3 regions of the Lysinibacillus phoenicis genome follow, and region 1 is predicted to be linked to each of the others. Evidence: riboswitches for the same ligand, from Rfam matches in the RefSeq annotation. Region 1 holds a riboswitch; each other region holds the start of a gene.
The links. Region 1 has a riboswitch for cobalamin ahead of ABC382_RS01375 (energy-coupling factor ABC transporter permease). Riboswitches for the same ligand answer to the same signal wherever they lie in the genome.
Positions count from the first base shown of each region.

Region 2: another riboswitch for cobalamin. It lies ahead of ABC382_RS05665 (ribonucleoside-diphosphate reductase subunit alpha); the one in region 1 lies ahead of ABC382_RS01375 (energy-coupling factor ABC transporter permease).
Region 3: another riboswitch for cobalamin. It lies ahead of cobT (nicotinate-nucleotide--dimethylbenzimidazole phosphoribosyltransferase); the one in region 1 lies ahead of ABC382_RS01375 (energy-coupling factor ABC transporter permease).

Region 1 covers NZ_JBDFMP010000002.1:45,581-49,819, reverse strand. Annotated here, with positions in the region: gene cobJ (precorrin-3B C(17)-methyltransferase) at 1-711, opposite strand, end outside; gene ABC382_RS01380 ((2Fe-2S) ferredoxin domain-containing protein) at 716-1,087, opposite strand; cobalamin riboswitch at 1,234-1,416, opposite strand; cobalamin riboswitch at 1,660-1,843, shown strand; gene ABC382_RS01375 (energy-coupling factor ABC transporter permease) at 1,988-2,734, shown strand; gene ABC382_RS01370 (energy-coupling factor ABC transporter substrate-binding protein) at 2,736-3,008, shown strand; gene cbiQ (cobalt ECF transporter T component CbiQ) at 3,014-3,787, shown strand; gene ABC382_RS01360 (energy-coupling factor ABC transporter ATP-binding protein) at 3,784-4,239, shown strand, end outside.
Region 2 covers NZ_JBDFMP010000002.1:845,205-849,443, reverse strand. Annotated here, with positions in the region: gene ABC382_RS05680 (bifunctional adenosylcobinamide kinase/adenosylcobinamide-phosphate guanylyltransferase) at 1-258, shown strand, start outside; gene ABC382_RS05675 (ECF transporter S component) at 290-784, shown strand; gene ABC382_RS05670 (hypothetical protein) at 781-1,464, shown strand; cobalamin riboswitch at 1,574-1,763, shown strand; gene ABC382_RS05665 (ribonucleoside-diphosphate reductase subunit alpha) at 1,927-4,140, shown strand; gene ABC382_RS05660 (ribonucleotide-diphosphate reductase subunit beta) at 4,153-4,239, shown strand, end outside.
Region 3 covers NZ_JBDFMP010000002.1:1,643,267-1,647,505, forward strand. Annotated here, with positions in the region: gene ABC382_RS09915 (methionine gamma-lyase family protein) at 1-348, opposite strand, end outside; gene ABC382_RS09920 (trimeric intracellular cation channel family protein) at 690-1,295, shown strand; gene cobT (nicotinate-nucleotide--dimethylbenzimidazole phosphoribosyltransferase) at 1,349-2,404, opposite strand; cobalamin riboswitch at 2,494-2,669, opposite strand; gene ABC382_RS09930 (DMT family transporter) at 2,711-3,565, opposite strand; gene ABC382_RS09935 (hypothetical protein) at 3,824-4,219, shown strand.

The DNA.
Region 1 (4,239 bases):
GAAAAATGTCGATGAATTCCCGATAATCACGGTTGTCAGCATACCAATATCATGTTCGAGCATTTCTGCTAATGTTGTCATCGTCACTTCCTGACGTTCTCTATAGGCACTTTTTACAAGTCCTACTGGTGTGTCTGGCGAGCGATATTCTAAGAGAATTCGTTGTGCTTCTACAATTTGTCTTGTTCTCCTACCACTTTTAGGATTGTATAAAGCAATAACAAAATCAGCCATTGCAGCAGCCTCGACACGCTTTGCAATTAAATTCCATGGTGTTAGGTGATCACTCAGACTAATGGTACAAGCATCATGCATAATCGGAGCCCCTAGTAAACTAGCACATGAATTGATTGCTGAAATACCAGGAACTATTTCTACTTCAATGCCTGTAGCTTCTGTCCAGCCTAATTCGATTAACACTTCGTACACTAATCCCGCCATACCATATACGCCCGCATCCCCACTCGAAATTACGGAGACGATGCTGCCTGCTTCTGCTTGACGAACAGCCTCTTGAGCACGTGATACCTCTTCTGTCATTCCGGTACTGACAATAGACTTTGCACTGACTAAATCTTGAATAAGCTCTACATAGGTTTTATAGCCTATGATCATATCACTTTGTTGTAAAGCTTCTACTGCTCGTGTCGTAATATGCTTAAAATCTCCAGGTCCAAAGCCCACTACGAAAATTTTCCCTTTTTGCGCCATGCTGTTACCCCTCTTTCACCTTTTCGATCCCTTTAATGGCTGTCGTTTGTGCTGTACGCTGTAATGTACCTTCCCGAAGTGTAAAGACATGTTCGTTGTATAATGATTCATGATGTAAATCTTGTACGAGTATTCTTGCATGCTCTGTTGATGGCACTCGATACCAATTTCCTTGTGGATAGGCGATGACTACACAAGCATCCTTGCATCGTCCATTACAGCGCGTTCTTGTCGTATGTATTTCCTGATCGAGTGCTTGTCGCTGTATTTCATCTCGAATGGCTAAGGTAATTTCCTCAGCATCCTTTCTCATGCAGCTACTGCCATTGCAAATAAAGAGATGTGTTTTCATCCCCTCTAAATTCCATGTTGTCATCTTCTGTCTCCCCTCATTTGCTTTCTGGAAAAAGAAAAAACCCTCACTCTTAACGAAGAGTAAAGGTTTTGTAGAAGCCAAATAAAAACGAATAGAATAAAATACAGGTACTCGCTCTCGCTTCAACTTCTCCCTCCGAAAAGTTTGCATGCACAATCAAATAAGCAGGTTTCCTGACTTAAGCTTCATTTTACTATCGCACCTTCCCAAGTTTTCACCAGTGGTACCTGCGAATTCATCAGCTATTACAGTAGCGGGGGCTGTATTGGATTTTCACCAATTTCCCTATTATCTCGAGCTATTCGAGCACTTATTGACGTTTTATATGAAATTTATTATCTTCTTCATTTTTTAGAAAACTGTCTCTATCATATCTTATTATTTTAAAATTTCAATATTTCTTTAAAAATTTATGACAAATTTATCAATTTTGCTCGAATCTTATTCTTTAAAAAACTAAGTTCTCCTTACTTCTATCTAAATTTTCTATATGGATATGCAATTAAAAATTTTTATATAAAAAAATCTAGCACAATTATGGAAATTTATGTTACACTTTGTCGTGAAATCTCACAACTTTATGTTTTTTCGGTGTAAAATGCTTGCCATTTTACTTAAAAGGGAAGCCGGTTTGAATCCGGCGCGGTCCCGCCACTGTAATAGGGAGCTTTATAGATAATGTCACTGTCCAATGATGGGAAGACCTATAAAGTGTTGAACTAGAGCCAGGAGACCTGCCGAAAAAAAGGTGATCGTTTCAACCTACGAGGATAGGTGTGCGGCTTAGCAGATGAGAATGATTTGCTTTTTTTAGCTATGCACTTTTCCAGCAGCGGAGAAGTGCTTTTTTATTTTACGCACGCTACATTCTTAAAAAACTAATCGTTAGGAGGAAAGCTTTTGACATTTTCATGGTGGAAACTTAGTTATTTTTTATTGGCCTTGTTAATCGTGCCAAACCGAGCCTTTGCTATGCATATCATGGAAGGCTTTTTACCCATTGAATGGGCCATTTTTTGGTGGGTCATCACGACTCCCTTTATTATTCTAGGATTGCGTTCCATTCGAAAAACAATGGAAGAAAACCCTGAAACAAAAATGCTCTTAGGGCTTTCAGGAGCCTTTGCTTTTGTGCTATCGGCCTTAAAGATCCCCTCTGTTACCGGGAGCTGCTCCCACCCAACTGGCGTTGGACTTGGAACAGTTTTATTTGGACCTTTAGCAATGAGTGTCATTGGGACGATTGTGTTATTATTCCAATCATTACTATTAGCGCATGGTGGTATCACTACTTTAGGAGCCAATGCCTTTTCTATGGCTATTGTCGGTCCGTTTATTGCTTACTTTGTTTTTGAAGGGGCTCAACAAATAGGGTTGTCATTTTCACTTGCCGTTTTCTTTGCCGCTATGCTTGGTGACTTAGGTACATATATTGTGACTTCTGTCCAACTAGCACTAGCCTTCCCTTCAGAGGTTGGAGGTTTTATGGCATCCTTTACAAAGTTCGCAGGAATTTTTGCCTTAACTCAAATTCCGTTAGCCGTTAGTGAAGGAATTTTAACAGTCATTGTGATGAATTTCTTGAAAAAATACAATGTCAGCGAATTAAAAACTTTACGTGTTTTCTCTACAAAGGAGGCACATTAAAATGAAACGTAATGTATTGCTATTAGTGATTGTAGTGCTGTTAGCCATCATCCCACTGTTCATCCAAAAAGGAGCAGAATTTGGTGGTGCTGATGGAGAAGCAGAAGCTGCTATTGGAGAAATCGATGCAGAATATGAACCGTGGTTCGACAGCTTATGGGAGCCGCCAAGTGGTGAAATCGAAAGCTTATTATTCGTCCTACAAGCCGCTATTGGTGCTGGTTTTATTGGCTACTTCATTGGCTATATGCGCGGCAAACATAAAGAAGGTTAACCAACATGTTGCTCATTGATAAATATGCCTACCTCAATAAGCTAGCGTTCGTTCATCCACTTGAAAAAATGATCTTTTCACTTGGACTACTTCTAGTAACGCTTATCATGAAAGATGAACGTCTTTCACTCATTACATTTTTTGTAATGAGTGCTTTTATCATTATAGGTGCGAAAATCCCGCTTAAATACTATATTAAATTACTATTACTACCAGCTTTTTTCTTGCTGACGAGTCTCGTATCCATTTTACTAGCTATTACACCTTCAACCACTGTCTTACCTGCGCATGTTTGGTCTTTCACGTGGATGGCTTGGACAATATTCATCGGGAAAGCAAGTGTCCTAACTGCGCAACACTTGTTCTTTATCGTTCTTGGCAGTATTAGCTGTTTATATTTTTTAATTTTGACCACATCCGTACAAGGAATTTGTTTTGTGCTACGACAATGGCGACTTCCCTCACTCCTAGTCGAGCTAGTAGAATTAACCTATCATTTTATCTTTATTTTTTTAGGGAGCATGCAAAAAATTCATCTAGCCCAGCAGGCCAGGCTTGGCTACCATTCACCTATGCAGTGGCTACGCTCTATATCTATGCTTATTGCGGCACTATTTGTTGAAATGTTTCAGCGTAGTCGAGAGCTCAACAATGCCATGCAGTCACGGGGCGGTGAAAGCGTTTATTGGCAAGAGACGAGCTCTTATAGCAAGAAAAACTGGCTAGGCATGGCCGTTATTTTTCTAGTGCTCATCGTATATGGAGGATACTTCTCATGAAAAACTGTTATTTTGAACTAAATCAGCTGTCCTATGCCTATGCTGATGGAACGAAGGCTCTGACAGACATTACCTTACACATACCTAAAGGAAAAAAAATCGCCATCCTAGGTCATAATGGTGCTGGAAAATCGACTTTATTTCAGCATCTGAACGGCATCTTGAAGCCAACTGCTGGAACGATATTATTTGAAGGAAATAAGCTTCAATACAATCGAAAGGCATTAAAGGCACTTCGCCAGCAAGTCGGCATCGTTTTTCAAGATGCGGATCATCAACTTTTTTCAGGCACTGTCAAGCAAGATATCGCATTTGGACCACTGAACCTTGGTTGGTCTACTGCAAAAGTTGAAGAAAAAATAGCATGGGCTGTTGCACAGACAGAAGTGGGAAATTTACTCGAAAAACCGATTCATTTTTTAAGTGTAGGTCAAAAAAAACGTGTGGCAATG
Region 2 (4,239 bases), 800 kb from region 1:
AATTTAGAAAACTGGTTGATGACTCAAAATCTAGAGGACGATGACCAAGTGGTTCAAGCGGTACTTGCAACCTTCAGGAGGCTTGAACAGCACTGTATGCTAGCGCTCATTGTTAACGATATGGGGCGCGGTGTTGTGCCAATAGACAAACAAGCGCGACTCTTACGCGATACATGTGGTCGTTTATATCAGGCTTTATTCATTGAAGCCGAGCAAGTTGTACGTATTTGGTACGGACTTGCCGAACAGCTGAAGTGAGGTAAACATACTACAGAAAAGAGGACATGGAATGGATCGACAAAGATTAAGGAATTGGATATTGACAGCAATGGTAGCAGCCATTTGTGCAGTAGGGGCAGTTATTAAGGTGCCGGCATTTATTTCGACTGCTGCACTCGACTCGGCTCCTGCCTTTTTGGGCGTAGTCTTTTTATCCCCATTTTTTGCAGGTCTTGCTGGATTTATCGGTCATTTTATTACAGCGTTGACTGCTGGATTTCCATTAGGACCACTACATCTTATCATCGCGATCGAAATGTTCATCGTCGTGTGGATCTTTGGCGTAATGCATAGAAAAGGTCTACATGTTTGGAAATGGCCAGTGGCACTCGTATTGAATGGCATTGTGGCACCATTACCGTTTTATTTTTTAATTAGCCCCGCCTTTTTCTGGGGTGCATTAGGTAGCATTCTTATGGCAACTGTTATTAACCTAGTCATTGTTGCAGTAGTGATGCCTGTTTTATCAAAGGTCTTTTTGCGTAAGGAAGGTCGCGTTCAATGAGAAATGCTATGAAAGTGGGCACGTTCATTGTGACAATGGATAATGCGGCAGCCATTGGGGAAAAGCCACAAGATGTAGTGTCAGCATCTGACCAACTAACAGCTTACATGACAGCACGTGTGACATTTTTAGAGCAGCTTGCGGCACAGGCATTACCTTGCCAAGTTTTACTCGCTAATTTCTCTGGTGATACGGCATGGACACGTTATGAAAGAGGTATTCAACAGGTGTTTGAGGAAACTGGTATAGCCTGTCCTGCAATCGCAGGAAGTACGGAATCGAATATGCCCACGCTACAGTCAGGTGTAGCCATTACGATGCTTGGGGAAATACAACAACGTCAACCATTTGACCATGAACAGCTCAGCTGGTACACTTATGGCTTGCCGCTTGTAGGGGAAGAAGTGTTAGCGCATCCAGAAGACGTTGCACAGCTTCAGCCCATTTTTCAGGCATGGCAGGCGGATATCGTGCAGCAAGTTTGGCCAGTCGGGTCAAAGGGGCTACAAGGCGAATTAGCGCGTCTTTTTGGACAGCAACAAGTTGAAAGTTCGCTTGATCTGACCAAATCAGCAGGTCCTTGTTCGGTCATTTTGCTTGGCATCGATCCTAAAAAAGAGCAGCAGGCACAAAATTTTTTCCAAAGAAATTTTGAAAAACTACGCAAAACTGCACCGTAATAGGGCTTGTTTCGAGCAAAAGGGCTGCCTTAAAAATCGCAAGGTACGAAACACCTATTGCAACACGAAACACAATATGTTAGATTTGTTTAGGAGTTAAAACACAATATATAGTATTTGGACAAGCGGTACCAATATGGTTTAAAAGGGAATTCGGAACAAGAGTCATCTTAAGCCGAAGCTGTCCCCGCAACTGTAAGTGCTGACAAATAATCAAGAGACCACTGTTGAAAAAACGGGAAGGTGATTATTTGGAGGAAGCATGAGCCAGGAGACCTGCCGAGATGTTCAAGACAGCAACACATTCTTCGGGGATTGAGAAGTGGAGGCGAGAGATTTGTTCACTTCTTTGTGTGCACGTCCTTCATTTCCATTTCCGATTTTACAGCGATCACGTAACCGATAGATGTTGCGTGATCGCTTTTTGTGTTGCTTGGAGAAAGAAAGGGAGAGAATGTGTACATGACAATTCAAATCGAACAGCAACTAGCTAAGTTAAAAAATAGTTACACGGAGGATGAACTTGAAAGCTTTGTAAGGTTATCGGATCGTTGGCTACGAAAAAACGACAATGCCACTTTTGAAGCATGGGCGGATGCGATGATTTTACAAACACTTAGCCTAATTGATGAGGAAGAGCCCTATTGGACATTTGTGGCTGCACACATTTATTTAGAAAAATTATACGATCAATTTGCAACGCGACGTGGCGTTTCACCAAAGGATGTTTATCAAGAATTTTCAGCTCATCTTGCACACTACACTGAAGCGGGCTTATATCATGAAAGCCTAACAACAAAATATAGTGAGCAGGAGCTTCAACAATTAGCCAGCTATTTAGAACCTAGTCGTGACGAGCTATTCACGTATATTGGCTTGAAGACATTAATGGATCGTTATGTTGTACGTGATTATACAAAAACACCTGTAGAGCTCCCACAAGAGCGTTGGATGGTCATAGCCATGACATTAATGCAGGATGAAACAGAAAATCGTCTAGAAAAAGTGCGAGAAGCTTACTGGGCGATGAGTAATTTATATATGACTGTTGCAACACCGACACTATCAAATGCTGGTAAGACACATGGTCAGCTTTCAAGTTGCTTCATCGATACAGTGGATGACAGCCTACAAAGCATTTACGATACGAATACGGATGTCGCAACATTGTCTAAATATGGTGGTGGTATAGGCGTTTACATGGGCAAAATTCGTAGCCGTGGCTCGTCCATTAAAGGCTTCAAAGGTGCATCAAGTGGTGTGCTACCGTGGATTAAGCAGCTCAATAATACGGCTGTCTCTGTCGATCAGCTAGGGCAACGTCAAGGAGCCATCGCGGTTTATCTTGATGTTTGGCATAAGGACGTCTTTACGTTTTTAGATTTACGCTTAAACAATGGTGATGAACGACTACGTGCCCATGATATTTTCACAGGGCTATGTTTACCAGATCTATTTATGGAAAAAGTAGAAGCCCGTGGAGAATGGCACTTATTTGATCCACATGAAGTACGTGAAGTGATGGGCTTCTCTTTAGAGGATTTCTACGATGAAACAAAGGGCAATGGCTCCTTCCGCACGAAATATGCAGCATGTATTGCTAATCCATTATTAAGCCGTGAAGTAGTACCAGCCATCGATATTATGAAGCGTATTATGCGCTCACAACTCGAAACTGGCGTTCCATTCATGTTTTACCGAGATGAAGTGAACCGCATGAATCCGAATAAGCATGAAGGAATGATTTATAGTTCGAATTTGTGTACAGAAATATTCCAGAATATGTCAGCGACGGAGTTTGAATCCATTACATTAGAAGACGATGTTATCGTGACTCGTCGCAAGCCTGGAGATTTTGTGGTTTGTAACTTGTCCTCTATTAATCTAGGAAGAGCCGTGCCTGCTAATGTCTTAGAGCGGTTAATTCCGATTCAAGTACGTATGCTTGATAATGTTATTGCGTTAAATACTATCCCTGTGAAACAAGCAGAGCGTACGAACCTACGCTACCGTGGTATTGGACTTGGCACATTTGGCTGGCATCATTTATTAGCCTTAAAGGAAATTCAGTGGGAATCAGATGAAGCTGTAGAATTTGCGGACAAGCTTTATGAGGACATCGCCTACCTAACAATTCGTGCCTCTAACGCTTTAGCAAGCGAAAAAGGAGCGTATCCATTATTCGAGGGCTCTGATTGGCAAACAGGTGCCTATTTTGAAAAGCGCGGCTATAATAGCGACAAATGGAATGCTTTACGTGAGGCAGTGGCGAAAGAGGGAATGCGAAATGGCTATGTTATGGCAGTAGCCCCTAACTCATCGACATCGATTCTAGCAGGAAGTACGGCGTCAATTGATCCGATTTTCCAAAAGAGCTACTCAGAAGAGAAGAAGGATTACAAAATTCCTGTAACGGTACCAGATTTATCACCCGTAACGACTTGGTACTATAAATCAGCTTATTTCATCGATCAAAATTGGACAATCAAACAAAATGCAGCCCGTGCTCGCCACATTGACCAAGGCATTTCACTAAATTTATATGTTCAAAATACGATTAAAGCAAAGGATTTACTGGCACTGCATATGAATGCTTGGGCAAGTGGTGTGAAAACGACCTATTATGTACGCTCCACATCAGTAGAATTATTAGAATGTGAGTCTTGTGCAAGCTAGGAGGAAAAAACAATGACAACGATTACGAAACGACAAATTATGGATAAGGAAGCACCTAACCGTTCTACAGGTATCGTTAATGGGCGCTCCTCCAATATT
Region 3 (4,239 bases), 1.6 Mb from region 1:
CTGACCAGAAATATAAAGCAGCTCATCACCAGGTCGAAGTACACCGAATAGACTAAGCGTGATCGCATGTGTTCCGGAAATGATTTGTGGTCGTACAATGGCAGCCTCTGCACCGAATACTTCCGCATAAACACGCTCTAGATTATCGCGTCCCTCATCATCATAGCCATAGCCGTTTGATGGATGTAAATGATAATCACTTACTTGATGCTTTCTGAAAGCTGCTAGCACCTTCTGTTGATTATAAAATGCCATTTCTTCGACCTTTGCATGATAAGGTCGAACTCGCTCCTCTATTTGTGCTGCTAATGATAGCGTTTGTACTGATAAGTTAGATGTAAACGTCATTCTTTTCTTCTCCATTTCACCGTTGTCCCGCATTTCAATCAGTAAGATTTTTATGATCTAAATTGAACTAACTCTCTCTAGAATTTGCTAATCAACTACTGGTATATCAACGCTCATGACAGATCTTTTTCTTTATTTCATTATCATCTTAACAATTTGTATGTGTACCTGCAAAACTTGCCTATTGTTTCTAAGCGCATTTTACGCTAAGCTAATGTGCGGACTTGTTTCAAGAAGCGTGTTTAATGACTGAATTTGGCTCATAAATCCATAGATTTTGTTACAAGAAAAGTCTTTTAACATAAAAAGAAGTTTATTTATTAATAGAAGGGGTGAAAGGAATGGCTTGGGAGGTTTTTAGTATTATCGGAACAATTGCCTTTGCTATTTCTGGGGCAATTATTGCCATGGAAGAAGAATACGATTTATTCGGCGTCTATATACTCGGAATTGTAACTGCTTTTGGCGGAGGGGCTATTCGAAATTTACTTATTGGACTACCTGTCACGACCTTATGGGGGCAGGATATGATGTTTCAAATTGCGTTAGCAGCGATTACTATATTTTTTATTTTCCCTCATCATTTGATTCAGCATTGGCATCGTTGGGGTAACTTCACAGATGCGATTGGCTTATCAGCATTTGCAATTCAAGGTGCGTTGTATGCCGTGAAACTAGATATGCCTATTAGTGCTGTGATAGTAGCTGCTGTCTTAACTGGTTCGGGTGGCGGCATTGTGCGTGATTTATTGGCTAGACGTAAACCATTAGTTCTACGAGATGAGGTGTATGGTGTTTGGGCTGCACTTGCAGGGCTAATTATTGGATTTGAAGTGTTTACAGGAGACATCTTCCTTTATATTTTATTCGCCATCATCACAGTGTTACGCATTCTTTCCTATATGATGAAATGGCGTTTGCCTTTACGTAAGCTAAATCGAGCATAATGAGTGGGGAATAAGCCCAAATAGTATTGGAACTATACAGGCTTATTCCTTTTTTATTTAGCTAATAGTTGCATCGCTTCCTCTAACGTCACCATATTGTTCATCATGGAGCAGGCTGCATCTAAAATGGGAAAAGCTAAGGCGGCACCAGAGCCTTCTCCTAAGCGCATGTTCATATGTAGCATTGGTTCAATGCCGAGTAACGCTGCGGCAATTTTAGCACCCGGTTCCTCTGAAGCATGGGAAGGGATAATATAATCTTTTACTTTCGGTTCAAGCTTATATGCGATAAGTGCGGCAATAGTTGAAATAAAACCATCAATCACAACCGGCTTACGATGGACAGCTGCCCCTAGTATGATACCAGCCATGGCCCCTATCTCTAAGCCCCCGACTTTAGCTAATACATCTAAACCGTCTTGAGGGTCTGGTTGATTGACCTCAATAGCTTTTTTAATAACCGCTGCTTTATGAGCAATGCCACCATTGCCTACACCTGCCCCAAACCCTGTTACTTCAATTGGATCACATCCAGTCAATACAGCTAAAATAGCAGCACTAGGTGTTGTATTACCAATGCCCATTTCACCTGTGCCAAGTACATTAGCCCCTTTTGCTATTTCCTCTGTCGCCACATGAATTCCTACTTCAATTGCTTGAATGGCTTCCTCTTTAGACATGGCAGGTCCTTTTGCAATATTGTCTGTACCGTACTTTATTTTATTGATGATGACACCTGCACCGTGTGGAATCTCTTCTTTCACCCCTACATCTACTGTGACAACCTTGGCATTGGTAATGTTTGCAATTGCACAAACGCCTGTACCACCTTGAGGGAAATTTAATGTTTGAAAGACCGTAACATCTTGTGGATTCGTGGTTACACCTTCTTCACAAACACCGTGATCAGCAGCACAGACAATAATGACCTTTTTATCAACGAGCGGATATAATTGTCCAGTTATCCCAGAAAGCTGCACAGCAATGGACTCTAGTTTTCCTAAACTACCAGGGGGCTTACAGAGAGCATCTATACGCTTTCTTGCTTGCTCCCTCGTTTTCATGTCAGCACCTTGGATGTTTTGTAACGTGTTTTGTAGTAATTGCATGATAATTTCTCCTTTCCTTTTAAGACAAAAAGAAAAAGCCTGTAGTTTATCGTCACAACAAATAAACTACAGACTTTTCCATCATCCATACCTTTTAAAGCAAATAGGCAGGTCTCCTGGCTCAAGTTCAGCATTCCACAGCACCTTCCCAGCAACGCGCTAGTGGTATTTACTATAGAACTCCCTTATACAGTGGCGGGTCCGCTAAAGATTTTCACTTTATTCCCTATTCTCCCCTTTGGGCACCTAATGCTTTTATTAAATTACTTTAAATCTACGACAGCTTATTCTTCCTGTCAAACCCTTTTACACTTTTTCGATTTCACTTTGTAATGTGGAGCCTAATAGGAGAATGGCTCCTATTAGTTGTAGCAGCGTCATTTTTTCTCCAATAATCATCGTGGAGATCACTAATGATGTCAGTGGATCAATATAGCTAAGAATAGCTATACTTTGACCTTTTAGCTGTGACATGCCTAAAAAGAATAAATAAAACCCTATACCTGCATGGACAATGCCCAATACGATGAGTAATAGAATAGAAGCAAAATTTATTTGCATCACCTGAAAACCCGTCGTTCCTACAATATAGAGGCTGAGGAAAAATGCAGCTAAACAGAGTTGGATAATCGTATTATGTGGTTCCTTTAACCCGCGAATATTTTTATTTGTAAATGTTAGTAGGGTGTAAAAGCATGCCGCAATCAGACCATAGACAATACCAATTAAGTGTCCACTATTTTCTGCGTTCTGACTTTGCATTATCAAAAAAAGACCGATAAGTGCTACACCAACATAAACTATTTTTCTTGCAACTAGCTTTTCTTTTAAAATAATAGGCGATAAACAGATGACCAATACGGGTGCAAAATAATAACTTAGGGCAGCATTAGCAATGGTCGTTTCCTTATACGCCTGAAATAAAAATATCCAATTTCCACATAAAGCAACACTTGAAATTAATAACGGCCATTTATTCAGGACAATAGCGCTTCTTGCAAAGCTTTCCTTTTTATAAATAAAAATTACTAGTAAAAAACAAGCACCAATGCCACTCATCCAAAAGGCAATCTCACTAGAAGCTAAAGGAATATACCTTGCAAAAACACCGACAGCACCAAAAATAACCATAGATAATACAAATGCTAATTTTCCGCTCATTAAAAATTCCTACTTTCTACGCATATAGTTTGAGCCTATACAGTAGAATCTAATAAGAATGAGCAATCAGTTATCGGATGCCTAAACAGTAGATTCTAATGTAAAGACATTGTTGGGGGTGCTATTGATCGAAACATACAAAATCCCTCCTTCATTTCATGTTATCATAACATATTTCTGAAAATTCAGGAGAGTTTGTCTTTGAAAAAATGAGGTAAATTATTCAATAATCTAAATGATGAAAAAGGAGAAGATACGATGAATGCAAAAGAATTAAGAAACGCCATTGCTGAAACATGTGAAACTCATGATAGCCTGTATGCCCAGCTCGTAAAACCAATTAATCAGTTATTAATGGACATCGACGCATCTATCAGCGAAGAAACAGCACATACAATTATAAAAAATTTAAAATTATTTCATAGCGGACATAAATACATTACGGAGTGTCACTTTGATGAAAGTGACAATTTTTTAAAGGATGGTATTGAGCTTCTCCAAAAGGGGGATCTTGCGAATGGTGCACTACAAGTTTACGGGGCTGGTTTGAACTTTGCCAGTTATGCTGCAAAGATTAAAGGACAAAAAAATGTGAATCTTTATAACAATTTTGCAGAAAACTTTGGTTACATTATGAATTCATTAAAAGAATAGAGCTAAAAAAGAAAGAGTAG